3 regions of the Clostridium carnis genome follow, and region 1 is predicted to be linked to each of the others. Evidence: riboswitches for the same ligand, from Rfam matches in the RefSeq annotation. Region 1 holds a riboswitch; each other region holds the start of a gene.
The links. Region 1 has a riboswitch for S-adenosylmethionine ahead of ACYQ1T_RS07900 (O-acetylhomoserine aminocarboxypropyltransferase/cysteine synthase family protein). Riboswitches for the same ligand answer to the same signal wherever they lie in the genome.

Region 1 (4,892 bases):
TAGTATCTTGAGAAGAAGTTTTTAAGCTTAAAGCTTTTGGAGTACTAAATGAAAGTACAACAAAATAAATAATAAACAAATATAATAAAAATTTTTTATTTCTCATAAAACCACCTCTCTCAGAACATATATAAATATATTTAAACAAATTAAATATATTTATACATAAATACAATTAATAAATATAAAACCGGTTTACTAAATGGCATTAAATATGTTAATATTAATGTATAAATTTGGATAGTATTATATAAGTTAAAGGAGAATTATAATGGATAAAGTTAAGAAGTGGAAATATGAATGTGATGGTAAAAAATTAGTAGGTATATTAAATGAGAGAAAATATAATGCAATTTATGTTGATAATATAGCAGAGGCAAAAGAGAAGGTTCTAGAGCTAGTTGAAGAAGGATCAAGTATAGCACTTGGTGGATCAGTTACTTTAAATGAAATGGACTTAGTAAATACAATAAGAAATGGTAATTATAATTTTTATGACAGATATCAAGATTTACCTTTTGTAGAAATAGTAGAAATAATGAGACAATCCATGGTTGCAGATTATTTAATTACTAGTACAAATGCAGTTACTGAAGCTGGAGAACTTGTTAATATGGATTGTTCAGGTAACAGGGCAGCGGGAATGATATTTGGACCCAAAAAGGTTATTGTAGTTGTAGGTGCAAATAAAATGGTTAAAGATATGGATGAAGCTTTAGATAGAATAAAAAGAGTAGCAATAATGAATGCTAAAAGAATAAATCATAAGACACCGTGTGCAGAAAGTGGAGTATGTGAGGATTGCTTTGTAAAGGGAAGAGTTTGTAATTATTTATCAGTAGTAAATAATGGCGCAAAATTTCCAGGTAGATTTACAGTAATTGTAGTTGGAGATGAAGTTGGATATTAAAAAATAGTATATAATAAACTTATAGAAATTGGGGAGGAGTTATTATGGATGTAGCTATAATAGGCTTTGGTGGTGTAGGGCAAGCTTTTATAAGTTTATTATGTAAAAAACGAGATTATTTAAAAAATAAAAATATTGAATTAAATATTAAATATATAATTCATAAAAGTGGTGGGCTTTACAACAAATATGGCATAGATATAGAGGATTTAGAAAAATTTTTAAAAGAAGGAAATTTGTTAAGTGAGTACTGTGGATATATAAAAAAAGATATCAACATAAATAATATAATAAAAAATAAAGATGTGGATATTTTAATAGAAGTAACAACTACTAATATAAAGGATGGAGAACCAGGGCTAACACATATAAAATTAGCACTTGAAAACTCTATAAATGTAGTAACAGGTAATAAAGGGCCAATTATATTAAAATATAATGAGTTAAAGGAAATTGCCTTAAAAAATAATGTTCATTTAGGAATAGGATGTACTACGGGAGGAGCTTTACCATCTATTAATGGTGGGATTTTTGATATTGCAGGAAGTGAGCTAATTTCTATAGAAGGAATATTAAATGGAACTAGCAATTATATACTTACACAAATGTATAAAAATAATATAAGTTATAAAAAAGCTTTAGAAGATGCTCAAAAATTAGGTATTGCAGAATTAGATTCTAGCTTAGATATAAGTGGATTTGATACAGCATGTAAAATAATAATATTAGGAAATATTTTAATGGGGGCATCATTAAACCTTAATAATATAGATATACAAGGAATTGAAAATATAACTATTGATGATGTAATAAGAGAAAAATCAAATAAGAGAAAAATAAAATTAATAGGAAAAGTATATAGTGAAAACAATATTATTAAAGGATACGTAAAGCCTGTTATAATAGATAGTAAACATCCATTATATTTTGTAGATGATAAAAATAAAGGTGTATTTTATTCTACAGATACATTAGGTGACATATCTATAATAGGTGGAGCTTCGGGAACTATTAATGCGGCAGCAGCAATATTTAGAGATATTATAAATATAATTAATGGGATATCGTATTAATATAAATTAGGATATTTAAGAATATAGTTTGTGGAGGTAAAATATATGGTTGCTAATAATAAAGTTAAAATAAGAAAAGAAGTATTAAAAGTAAGAGCTTTAATGAAAAAAGAAGAGAAAAAAATTAAAGATGAAATTATTTTTAATAAACTAATAGAAAGTAAAATATATATAAATAGCAAAAATATATTTACGTATATTAGTACAGAAGATGAAATAGACACAAAAAGATTCATAGAGTATGCACTTAAAGATAATAAGAAAATTTTTGTTCCTAAAATAATAAGGGAAACAAGAGATATGAAGGCTATAGAAATAAAGAGTTTAAATGAATTGGAAAAAGGTGTTATGGGGATTTTAGAACCAATAACATTTGAAGGTGAGATAAAAAAGGAAGGTATAGATATAATAATAGTTCCTGGAGCTGTATTTGATAAAGAGGGAAATAGAATAGGATATGGTGGGGGATATTATGATAAATTTCTTCTTAGTATATCTGAGAAGAAAAATAAAATTGCAGTTGCATATAGCTTTCAAGTATTAGATAAAATAAAAAATGAACCACACGATATTAAAGTAGATTATATTATATCTGAAAAATAAATAAAAATTCTAAGAAAAGTGTTGCATAAATATAGAAAAAATGTATAATAATTATATAATTAAATAAAACTAACTTTTATTAAGAATGGTGGAGGGACTGGCCCTATGAAGCCTAGCAACCTATTAGGAGATTGATTAAAGTATCAATTATATTTATGTGGTGCTAAATCCTGCAAGTGAAAGCTTGAAAGATAAAATGTTTAAAGTAATAAAACTATTGCTTAGAATTAGGTTTCTTAAGTTGCTTCTTATATAATAAGAGGCAACTTTTTTATTCTTTAAGAAATTATATTTACAGACTAATTGTGGATAAGTATAACATGTTAAGAAATATAAGTGATTTGATTTAAAGAATAAAAATAAATTAAGTTAACTTAACAGAAAGTAAAAATAAAAGGGGGCAATTAAAATGACAAAACAATGGGGCAAGGATACAATATGTATTCAAGGTGGATATTCTCCAAAGGAAGGAGAACCAAGGGTTTTACCAATATTTCAGACAACTACCTATAAGTATGAAGATCCAGATCACTTAAAAGATTTATTTAATTTAGAAGCAGTGGGGCATTTATATAGCAGAATATCAAATCCAACTGTATGTGCTTTAGAAGATAAATTTGCACAAATACAGGGGGGGATTGGAGCAGTAGCAACTGCATCAGGTCAGGCAGCCATATTATATTCAATATTAAATATTTGTAAGGTTGGGGATCATATTATATCTACATCAACTTTATATGGGGGAACTGTTAATTTATTTACTGTTAATTTAAAAAGAATGGGTATAGATGTAACTTTTGTTGATCCAGAAGCTGATGTAGAGGAAATATTATCAAAAGCAAATAAAAACACTAAATTAATCTATGGAGAAACAATAGGAAATCCAGGACTTAATATATTAGATTTTGATAAGTTTGCAAAAATAGCATCTAAATTAAAGATTCCATTTATAGTAGATAATACTTTAGGAACTCCTTATCTTTGTAATCCCTTTGAGCATGGGGTAAATATAATTGTACATTCTACAACAAAGTATTCAGATGGACACGCTCAAACTATTGGTGGAATTGTTGTAGATGGTGGAAATTTTAATTGGAGTAATGGAAAATTTCAAGATTTTGTAGAGCCAGATCCAAGTTATCATGGAATATGCTATGTAGAGACTTTTAAAGAGGGAGCATATATAAATAAATTAAGAGTAACCTTAGGTAGAGATTTAGGTGCATGTCAAAGTCCATTTAATGCTTATTTAACTAATTTAGGTTTAGAAACATTACATTTAAGGATGGAAAGACATTCTCAAAATGCTTTAAAGCTTGCTAAATGGTTACAAGATAATCCGAAGGTAAGTTGGGTTAACTATCCTTATCTTGAGAATAGCAAAGAGTATGAAAAGGCAAAAAAATACCTTAAGGGTGGCGCAAGTGGAATTTTAACTTTCGGAATAAAAGGGGATATAGAAGATGCTACAAAGTTTACTAAAGCTTTAAATTTAGTATCATTAGTAGTTACGTTAGGTGATGCTAGAAGTAGTATTTTACATCCAGCAACAACAACACATAGCCAACTATCAGAAGAAGAACAAAAAGCAAGTGGTGTAACAGCAGATATGTTAAGAGTTTCAGTTGGAATAGAAGGAATAGATGATATAATAGAAGATTTTGAAAATGCATTTAAGGTAATATAGAATTAACTATAAGAGGGGGATATTATGACTAAAATAGCTGTTATGGGGTATGGAGTTGTAGGGACAGGGTTAGTTGAGATAATTGATAAGAATAGAGAAAGTAATAATAAAGATATAATAATAACAAGTATATTAGTTAAGAATATAGAAAAGCATAAAGATAAAAAACATAATAATATTTTAACTGTAGATATAGAAGAGCTATTTTCTAAGGAAAGTGATATAGTCATTGAAGTTATTGGAGGGCTACATCCAGCTTATGAGTATGTAAAAAGAGCGTTGAATTATAAAAAACATGTTATTACAGCAAATAAGGATTTAATAGCAGAATATGGAGAGGAGCTTTTTAAAGTAGCAGAAGAAAGTGAAGTTACAATAAAGTTTGAAGCTGCTGTAGGTGGAGGAATACCTATAATAAAACCCTTAACCGAATCACTTTCAGGAAATAATATAATGTCTATTAAAGCAATATTAAATGGAACTACAAATTTTATATTAACAAAAATGGATAGAGAGAAGGTAAGTTATGAGGAGGCACTATCTGAAGCTCAAAAACTTGGATTTGCAGAGGCCAATCCAGATTCGGATGTTTTAGGATATGATGCTGCAAGAAAATTAT
Region 2 (4,892 bases), 450 kb from region 1:
TTAAACCTTCAATTGAATGAATAAGGGCAGTTGCTTCACCACATACAAAAGCTCCTGCTCCATATCTTATTTCAATATCAAAATCAAAGCCTGTCCCTAATATATTATTTCCTAATAGTCCAATTTCCTTTGCTTTAGAAATCGCAATTTTAAGTCTGTTAACAGCTAGGGGATACTCTGCTCTTATATATATATATCCTTTATTAGCTCCTATAGCATATCCACATATAGCCATGGCCTCTAATACGCAATGAGGATCTCCTTCTAATATAGCTCTATCCATAAAGGCTCCTGGATCTCCTTCATCAGCATTACATATAACATATTTAATCTTATTATTAACTCTCCTAGCAGCCTCCCACTTTCTCCCTGTAGGGAATCCCCCACCGCCTCTACCTCTTAAGCCTGATTCTGTAATCTCACTAACTACCTCTATAGGTGTCATAGTTGTTAATACTTTTCCAAGTGCCATATATGAGCCAACACCTAGTACTTCTTTTATATCTTCTGGATTTATAATTCCACAATTTTTAAGTGCTATTTTTAACTGCTTATTATAGAAAGGAGTCTCTTTTTTATCACATATTTTTTCTTTTGTCTCTGGATTTTTATATAATAGTCTTTCTACTATTTGTCCATTTATTATATGATTCTTTATTATTTCACTAATATCTTCTTCTGCAACTTTTACATAAAATACTTTATCAGGTAATATTTCTATTACTGGTCCTTGAGCACAAAAGCCAAAGCACCCAGTCATTATAACTTTTATTTTATCTTGCAACTTATTACTATTTATTTCATCATTAAAAGCTTTAAATATTAAATCACTTTTAGAAGCTTTACATCCTGGTCCTCCACATACTAATATATGTCTTTCTACATTTTTGGTATTTATAAACTTATCTGCATTTTTTCTTATTTCTATAGTTTTACTACACTTATCTTTTATTTTTAATAAACTCTCAAAATCTACAATACGTTCCATATTCAATAGTTACTCCTTATACTCTTTTAAAAGCTTTCCTACTTGTTCTCTTGTGAAATATCCATATGATTTTTCATTTACTAATACAACTGGAGCTATTGCACAAGAACCAACACATCTTAATGTATCTAAAGTAAATAATCCATCTTCTGTTGTTTCTCCTTCCTTTATCTTTAGAGTTTTCTTAAATTCATCTAATATATCTCCTGCTCCTTTAACAAAGCACGCTGTTCCTGTACATACACTAATTACATATTTTCCTTTTGGTTTTGTTGTGAAATAAGAGTAAAATTTTATAACTCCATATACCTTTGATACTGGAATATTAAGTTTATCTGCAATAAACTCTTGAACTTCTCTTCCTAAATACCCATATAGACCTTGTGCATGATGTAAAATAGCTATTAAGGCACTCTCTTCATACTTTTGATTTTTAATAAACTCTTCTAACTCCTTAAACTTCTCACATTTATTTTCCACTTCTCCACCCCTTTATATATTGAATATTCTGAACTTTTTAACCGTCGTATATTATTTAAAAATCTAATCTTTAAAATTATTTACTTATTTTAAAATATAAACTTTACTTCATAAATTTATATTATTAAAATTTACAAATATTCTTATATTAATAAAAAATTCTATAAATATTTTTAAATTTAAAATATTTATTTAAGTAGTATTACTTTTATAAATAAAAATAAGGCTATTAGTTAAATTAAAACTAATAGCCTTATTTTTTACTTTAATACAAATGAAGTACAATCTGTACATTCTATCATTGTAGGATTTTGTTCATGTGTTCCTACTTGAATTACTTGTAATGTACAATAATTTTCTGAACAATCATGATGCTTACAGTTATTTATTGTGCATTTTATACTTGTATTCTTAGCCATAATAAACACCTCCTATTTCACTTTTCAAAAATAGTATGTGTATTTTAGCTTTATTTTATCCACTAAATAATATTTCTATTTATCACCATATATATTTAATGAAAATCCTTTTTCTAAAACTTCTTTTGCATATTCTTTTGCTCCAAATAATGATAAATCTTTATAGTTTCCACATTGTATTTCATTAGCTGCTGGTATTTCACTAGCCTTTAATACAGCTTTTAATGCATTTTCTAAAGCAAATTTCACTTCTGCAGCTGTCTTATCTCCCCACATACTTAAATAGAAACCTGTTCTACATCCCATAGGTGATAAGTCTATTATTCCATCTATATTATTTCTAAGCTCATGTGCTAATAAATGTTCAAGGCCATGCATTCCAGCTGTCCCAAATGCTTCCTTATTTGGTTGTAAAAATCTAACATCAAATTTACATACAGTATCGCCTTTTTCACCAGTTAAAACACAGCACTTTCTTATATATGGAGCCTTAACTATTCTATGATCTAATTCAAAACTTTCAACCTTTTCCATATCTTTTCCTCCTAGACTATTAGCTTTTCTTCATTTATTGATTTTACTATAGTAGATATACTCTTTGTTATTCTTCTTGCAACGTATGGATTGTTCATTGTATATAAATGTATTCCATCTACACCTGAAGAAATTAAATCTACCATTTGCTCTACTGCATAAGCAATGCCAGCATCTCTTAACGCTTCGCTATTATGCTCATACTTACTCATTATCTTCATAAATTTATTTGGAATTTTTGCCCCACACAAGGATACTATTCTTTCTATTTGCTTTGTATTAATTACAGGCATAATCCCAGCCTGTATTTTAGCTTTTATGTTATTTTTTTCTTTTAGTTCTAAAAAATCATAAAAATAATTATTATCAAAAAACAACTGAGATATAAAATGGCTTGCTCCAGCTTCTTCTTTTAATTTTAAATTTAATATATCCTTATTTAAATCTCTACATTCTATATGTCCCTCTGGATAACATGCTCCAACTATATTAAATCCACCAAAGTCTTTTATATGACCTATAAGATCACTTGCAAATCTAAAATCACTTTTTATCTCATTTGAAATAGGTATATCTCCTCTTAATGCAAGAATATTTTCTATACCTTCCTTTTTTAATTCCCCAAGTAAATAATCTATTTCTATTTTACTAGAACTAATACAAGTTAAATGTGCTAAAGATTCAATTCCATATTTATTTTTAATTAAAGATGAAAGTTCACAAGTCCTATTTTGAGATAAACTTCCACCGGCTCCATAAGTTACACTAATAAAATCTGGTTTTAAATCTTTTAACTCTTCTAATGTATCATAAATAACCTCAATTTTCGAGGTTGATTTAGGTGGAAAAACCTCAAATGAAAAAACTAATTCCTTTTTTTTAAATAATTCATTAATATTCACTATAATAGCCCCCTTTAAAAATAAAAAAAGTACCAAAAGGATAACCTTTAGGTACTTAAACATCGCCTATAAAATTAACCTTATCTTTCAACTTAAAAAGTTGCAGGATTTAGCACCGAACTAATATTTAAGTAAATCAATTATATAATTACTTTTAATTCTCGGTTGCTGGGTTTCACAGGGCCAGTCCCTCCACCACTCTTGATAAGAAATATTCTTTTTTTATAATTATATGTTATTATGATAATTTTGTAAACACTCTTTAGTTAACTTTTACCATTTAAAGTTTTCTTTAAATAATGCCATTACAATTTCATCGTGATATTTTCCATTTCTATAAATTTCTTTTTTTAATATTCCTTCTTCTATAAAACCTATTTTTTTATAACAAGCAATAGCTCTTTTATTAAAACTAAATACATTAAGTTTTATTTTTTCCATATTTACTTCTTCAAATATAAACTTAATTAAAACCTTTAAAGCATCTGTACCATATCCTTTTCCCCAATATGCTTTATCTCCAATCATAATTCCTATTGTACAATTTCTATTTTTTATATTTGTATTGTTTATACTACATCCACCAATATACTTCCCTGTTTCTAAATCTTCAATTGCAAAATCATATGTTAAGTCGCTACTTGCATCTCTGCTTTTTATCCATTCTGATTCTTTCCACTTAGTAATTGGGAATGGTGTATCAATAACTAATAACTTTTTTGTTTCTTCATCATTTATAAATTCTGTTGCTCTATCAATATCTTCTTCTTTATAAGCTCTTAATTTAACTAAATTACCTTTATACATTTATATCGCCCCCAAACTAATTTTATAAATTTTACCATTTATTTTTTATTTAGTCAATTCCGTATATTATATAAAATAAAGACCAAGTAGAAATTTTTCTACTTGGTCTTTACTTCTTAATTAATAATAATACTATTGAAACTGCACTAAATGCTATGCTAAGTATATTTATATATGTTACAACTTGCTTTGGACTAAAACCTTTTGCTTCTAATCTATAATGTATTTGACTTCTATCTGCTTGATATACAGGTTTTCCTTCTGAAAACCTCTTAATAATTACAAATATATTATCAAAAATAGGTACAGCTAAAGCAAGTATTGGAATAAATAAACTCATAATCGTAGCTTGCTTAAATGCTCCATCTAAAGCAATTATGCTTAATATAAACCCTAAAAAGTTTGCACCTGAATCTCCCATAAATATTTTAGCTGGATATTTATTATACATTAAAAAACCTATGGTAACTCCGGCTACTATTAATGACATTATAACTGATTCAGTTTGATCAAGTATAATGGCTGCACCTGCAAACGTTATTGCTGATATAAAGGATAATCCACCAGCCAATCCATCCATTCCATCTGACCAGTTCATAACTGTAGTAACTCCAAATATCCATGTTATTGTTAATAAAAATTGTAACCAAGCATTTAAATTTATATATACCCCAGTAAATGGATTTGTAAATCCTCTAAATACTATTCCTGCTTTAAATACTAAAAAAGCTGCAAGCAATTGTATTATTAATCTAGGATATA
Region 3 (4,892 bases), 200 kb from region 1:
AAATATAAATAACAAAATAACATGGAGGTGTTTATATGTTAATTAAAAACTGTAATATTATCTTTTTAGATAAAATAGAAAAAGGTTCAGTTTTAATTGAAAATGGTAAAATTAAAGAAATTAATCCTACTACTGAAGTGTCTAATGAAATTATAGATGGAGAAGGTCTTTACTTATCACCTGGTTTTATTGATGTCCACATTCACGGTGCAGCTGGATATGATACTATGGACGGTACATACGAGGCTATTAATGAAATATCTAAGGCTATAGTAAAACACGGTACTACAGCTTTTACTCCAACTACTATGACAGTATCAATAGATGCTATAAGACAATCTATGAAGGTAATTAAAGAAGCTAAAGAAAACGGTACCGATGGTGCTATTGTTTTAGGTGCTCATTTAGAAGGACCTTTTATAAGCCCAAATGCTATTGGTGCTCAAAATCCAAAGTTCTTAATTTCACCAACAATCGAAAATTATGATGCTATGGTTGGAGAAGCAAATGATGCTGTAGTTTCTATCACAATAGCTCCTGAAGTCCCTGGCGCAAAGGAATTAATTAAATATTTATCAGCTAAAGGAATAGTTTGTTCAATGGGCCATACAAAAGCTACTTATGCAGAAGCTATGGAAGGAATTAAATGTGGATGTTGTCACTCAACACACCTTTTTAACGCTATGACTCCATTTGCTCATAGAGAACCAGGAGTTGTTGGTGCAATATTTGATAGTGAAATAACTACAGAAACTATTTCAGATGGAATTCATATATCATACCCATCATTAAGAATAGCTTATAATCAAAAGACTACTGATAAGGTTCTTCTTGTAACTGATGCTATGATGGCATGTAGTATGCCAGATGGTATGTATTCTTTAGGAGGTCAAGATGTTGTTGTATCTGATGGTGCAGCAAGATTAACTACTGGTAGCTTAGCCGGATCTGTTCTTACTTTAGATAAAGCAATTAGAAATGTCTATAAAAATGTTGGATATCCTTTATACGAAGTAGTTAAAATGGCTACATTTAATGGAGCAAGACACTGTAAGGTTGAAACTAAAAAAGGCCTTATTAAAGAAGGTTTTGATGCTGACTTAGTATTATTTGATGAAAACATAAATGTTAAGAAAGTAATAGTTTCCGGGAAGGTAGTTCATTCAGAAAAATAATATAAAATTACTAAACATTTTATTATTCTGAATTTTAATAATTTATAAGTCATTAAAATAAGCCACTTGTAAATAAATTTTTATTACAAGTGGCTTATTCTTATTATTTATAATTAAATAAATTTATTATATTACTTTAATAATATCTTATTTAATTAAAGATGTTTCTTTATTTCTTCAACTTTATTTAATTGTTCCCATGGAAGGTTTAAATCATTTCTTCCAAAATGTCCATAAGCTGCTGTTTGTTTGTATATAGGTCTTCTTAATTCTAAATCTCTTATAATAGCACCTGGTCTTAAGTCAAAAGTCTTTTCTACTATAGAAACTATTTCCTCTTCTGTCTTTTTACCAGTTCCAAATGTTTCTACTTCTATTGATACAGGCTTAGCAACTCCAATTGCATATGCTAATTGAATTTCTAATTTATCAGCAACTCCAGCTGCTACTAAATTCTTAGCAACCCATCTAGCTGCATAAGCTGCTGATCTATCAACCTTAGTTGGATCTTTACCTGAAAAAGCACCACCACCGTGTCTTCCATATCCACCATAAGTATCAACTATTATTTTTCTTCCTGTTAAACCTGAATCCCCTTGTGGGCCACCAACTACAAATCTTCCTGTTGGGTTAATATAATACTTAGTATTATCATCTAATAATTCAGCTGGAACTACTGCTTTTATAACATGTTCCATTAAATCTTTTCTTATTTGCTCTTGTGTAACTTCTTCTCCATGTTGAGTTGATATTACAATAGCATCAATTCTTATTACCTTATTATCATCATATTCAACTGTAACTTGAGTCTTTCCATCTGGTCTTAAATATGATAAAGTTCCATTCTTTCTAACTTCTGATAATCTTCTTGATAATCTATGAGCCATAGCTATTGGTAATGGCATAAATTCTTCAGTTTCATTAGTAGCAAAGCCAAACATCATACCTTGATCTCCAGCCCCTACTGCTTCAACATTATCTTTATTTCCTTCTCTTGATTCTAATGCTTCATCAACACCCATAGCAATATCTCTTGATTGTTCATCTATTGAAGTTAATACTGAACATGTATCACAATCGAAACCAAATTTAGCTCTATCATAGCCAATTCCCTTAATTGTTTCTCTAACAACTTTTGGAATATCTATGTAACAATTAGTTGAGATTTCTCCCATAACTAATACCATTCCAGTTGTAACTGCTGTTTCACAAGCTACTCTAGCGCTTGGATCTTTTTCTAGTATACTATCTAGTACTGCATCTGAAATTTGATCGCAAATTTTATCTGGATGTCCTTCTGTAACTGATTCTGATGTAAAAAGTCTTCTCATTTTAACATTCTCCTTTCAATTTATTTGATATTAATCCTATATTAAAAATTTATAAAAGTATATTCTATATAGATAATAAAAAAAGCCTCTTCGATAAGAAGAGACTATACTAAGTCATACTCTTTCTTATCTTGCAAAATTACATTTTGCTGGAATTGGCACCTTTGTGATAATCACAGGTTGCCGGGTTTCATAGGGCCCTTTTCCCTCCGCCTCTCTGGATAAGAACTAATATCAAATTTTCATGATTTAGATTATAACAACTTTTATAATATTGGTCAACTATATTTTATAAAATTATTAGCTTTTATTTAATAGAAATGTATGGTTTAAAGTATTATAAATAAAAATCCACCAGCTTAGCTGGTGGTATTTCCTAAGCCCTATAAGGGCCTCTTACCTGCATTGCGCCTTAAGGCGCTTAAATTGGTTCGCCAGCCGCATACTATGTTACTTGCTACCCTTAAAAGGGTCCATATATTCTTTCATACTTATTTGATCTGAAATCATATCTTCTTTTTCTTGATTTCTTATATATTCTTCAATTGCCTTTCTATTTCTTCCTACTGTATCCACATAAAATCCACGACACCAAAAATGTCTATTTCCATACTTATACTTCAAGTTTGCAAATCTTTCAAAAATCATAAGACTACTTTTTCCTTTTAAAAATCCTACAAAGCCTGATACACTCATCTTTGGTGGTATCTCAACCAACATATGTATATGATCAACGCATACATGCGCCTCGATTATAGTTACACCTTTCCACTCACATAACTGTCTTAATATTTTACCTATTTCTTTTTTCTTTTCTCCATATAGCTCTTTCCTCCTATACTTAGGCGCGAATACTATATGATATTTACAATTCCATTTTGTATGTGATAAACTATTACTATCCATTACGGATGCCTCCTTTGGTTATTAAATTTGGCTGTCGAACCTAGTTTAATTATACCAAAGGAGGTTTTTATTTCCTACTGACCGCTAAAGCTTTTCGGAACTCACCTGCATAGCAGGTGGTTTTCATTAAACAAAAATAAAAAGCAAGAAATATTTCTTGCTTTTGTGGTGGGGGAGGACGGATTCGAACCATCGAAACGAAACGTAACAGATTTACAGTCTGCCCCCTTTGGCCACTCGGGAACTCCCCCATTCTTGGAGCTGGCAATAGGAATCGAACCTACAACCTGCTGATTACAAGTCAGCTGCTCTACCGTTGAGCCATGCCAGCATATTATTCTTTTGTTAATTATTTAAGTGGTGGGCACAACAGGGATCGAACCTGTGACCCTCTGCTTGTAAGGCAGATGCTCTCCCAGCTGAGCTATGCGCCCTTAAATATAAAATGGTGGGGGAGGACGGATTCGAACCATCGAAACGAAACGTAACAGATTTACAGTCTGCCCCCTTTGGCCACTCGGGAACTCCCCCATTTTATGGAGCTGGCAATAGGAATCGAACCTACAACCTGCTGATTACAAGTCAGCTGCTCTACCGTTGAGCCATGCCAGCATATTATTAAAAAGTTAAATAATGGTGGGGGAGGACGGATTCGAACCATCGAAACGAAACGTAACAGATTTACAGTCTGCCCCCTTTGGCCACTCGGGAACTCTCCCATTTTTAACTTTTCATTAGTTTTCTTTGCCAATCAACTATATCTGTCTGACTGACAATGATTAGTATATATTCAAAGCATATTAATTTCAAGTTGCTTTTTATACCTTTACATAAGTTTATTCTTGTTATACTTTATTTTTCTTTTGTTTTCTTCGTTTTAATGCTACCAATTGAATTTTATCATATTTCTATATCTATTTCTTTAAACTTTAGATATTTACTAAGTATCTCTTTAAATTCTTCATAATCATTGCTAGACATCCTTTTCTTAAGCAATAACATTCCTTCTTTTATAGCATTCTTATTTTCTCCATTTTTAAATAAATCATTAACTTTTATTATATCAACAGCTGATAGTTTATTAAGTAAATTATTTATTTTTATACGCTCTTCTTTTGTTATTTCTCTTGTTATCTCTTCGAAGTTTATTTTAAATTTATCAACTTCATTTAATACCTGAACAATCTCTTCTTTTGAATTTTCTATAATACCTTTAGATTCATTTATAACTGCTATTGAATTCTTATTTTTTTCATTAACTTCTTTTATTATTTCTATTTTACTAAATTCTTCTTTTATATCATTATCCTTTAAAGGTTCCCAAAACAATAATGTATATATAGGGATACTTGCACTTACAATTACTACAGATATATATATTAAAACTTTTCTCATATAATCTCCTCCTTTTTATTAATTCATTTCCATATTATGTTTTTTTATACAATTTATTATAATTCTCTTGTTTTAAACATATATA

Region 2: linked by a shared signal. The riboswitch ahead of metF (methylenetetrahydrofolate reductase [NAD(P)H]) and the one ahead of ACYQ1T_RS07900 (O-acetylhomoserine aminocarboxypropyltransferase/cysteine synthase family protein) in region 1 are both predicted to bind S-adenosylmethionine.
Region 3: linked by a shared signal. The riboswitch ahead of metK (methionine adenosyltransferase) and the one ahead of ACYQ1T_RS07900 (O-acetylhomoserine aminocarboxypropyltransferase/cysteine synthase family protein) in region 1 are both predicted to bind S-adenosylmethionine.

What each region holds. Positions count from the first base shown of each region.
Region 1 is NZ_BAAHYS010000001.1:1,651,086-1,655,977, forward strand. Features, by position in the region: gene ACYQ1T_RS07880 (L,D-transpeptidase family protein) at 1-106, opposite strand, end outside; gene ACYQ1T_RS07885 (lactate utilization protein) at 272-910, shown strand; gene ACYQ1T_RS07890 (homoserine dehydrogenase) at 955-1,983, shown strand; gene ACYQ1T_RS07895 (5-formyltetrahydrofolate cyclo-ligase) at 2,029-2,586, shown strand; SAM riboswitch class I at 2,660-2,784, shown strand; gene ACYQ1T_RS07900 (O-acetylhomoserine aminocarboxypropyltransferase/cysteine synthase family protein) at 2,996-4,273, shown strand; gene ACYQ1T_RS07905 (homoserine dehydrogenase) at 4,298-4,892, shown strand, end outside.
Region 2 is NZ_BAAHYS010000001.1:2,099,348-2,104,239, reverse strand. Features, by position in the region: gene ACYQ1T_RS10115 (NADH-ubiquinone oxidoreductase-F iron-sulfur binding region domain-containing protein) at 1-988, opposite strand, end outside; gene ACYQ1T_RS10110 (NADH-quinone oxidoreductase subunit NuoE family protein) at 998-1,468, opposite strand; gene ACYQ1T_RS10105 (DUF1540 domain-containing protein) at 1,729-1,887, opposite strand; gene ACYQ1T_RS10100 (S-ribosylhomocysteine lyase) at 1,963-2,421, opposite strand; gene metF (methylenetetrahydrofolate reductase [NAD(P)H]) at 2,433-3,323, opposite strand; SAM riboswitch class I at 3,401-3,534, opposite strand; gene ACYQ1T_RS10090 (GNAT family N-acetyltransferase) at 3,597-4,130, opposite strand; gene ACYQ1T_RS10085 (MraY family glycosyltransferase) at 4,240-4,892, opposite strand, start outside.
Region 3 is NZ_BAAHYS010000001.1:1,850,080-1,854,971, reverse strand. Features, by position in the region: gene nagA (N-acetylglucosamine-6-phosphate deacetylase) at 36-1,175, shown strand; gene metK (methionine adenosyltransferase) at 1,331-2,506, opposite strand; SAM riboswitch class I at 2,630-2,734, opposite strand; gene tnpA (IS200/IS605 family transposase) at 2,957-3,412, opposite strand; tRNA gene ACYQ1T_RS08920 (tRNA-Tyr) at 3,579-3,663, opposite strand; tRNA gene ACYQ1T_RS08915 (tRNA-Thr) at 3,669-3,743, opposite strand; tRNA gene ACYQ1T_RS08910 (tRNA-Val) at 3,771-3,846, opposite strand; tRNA gene ACYQ1T_RS08905 (tRNA-Tyr) at 3,859-3,943, opposite strand; tRNA gene ACYQ1T_RS08900 (tRNA-Thr) at 3,950-4,024, opposite strand; tRNA gene ACYQ1T_RS08895 (tRNA-Tyr) at 4,047-4,131, opposite strand; gene ACYQ1T_RS08890 (hypothetical protein) at 4,313-4,807, opposite strand.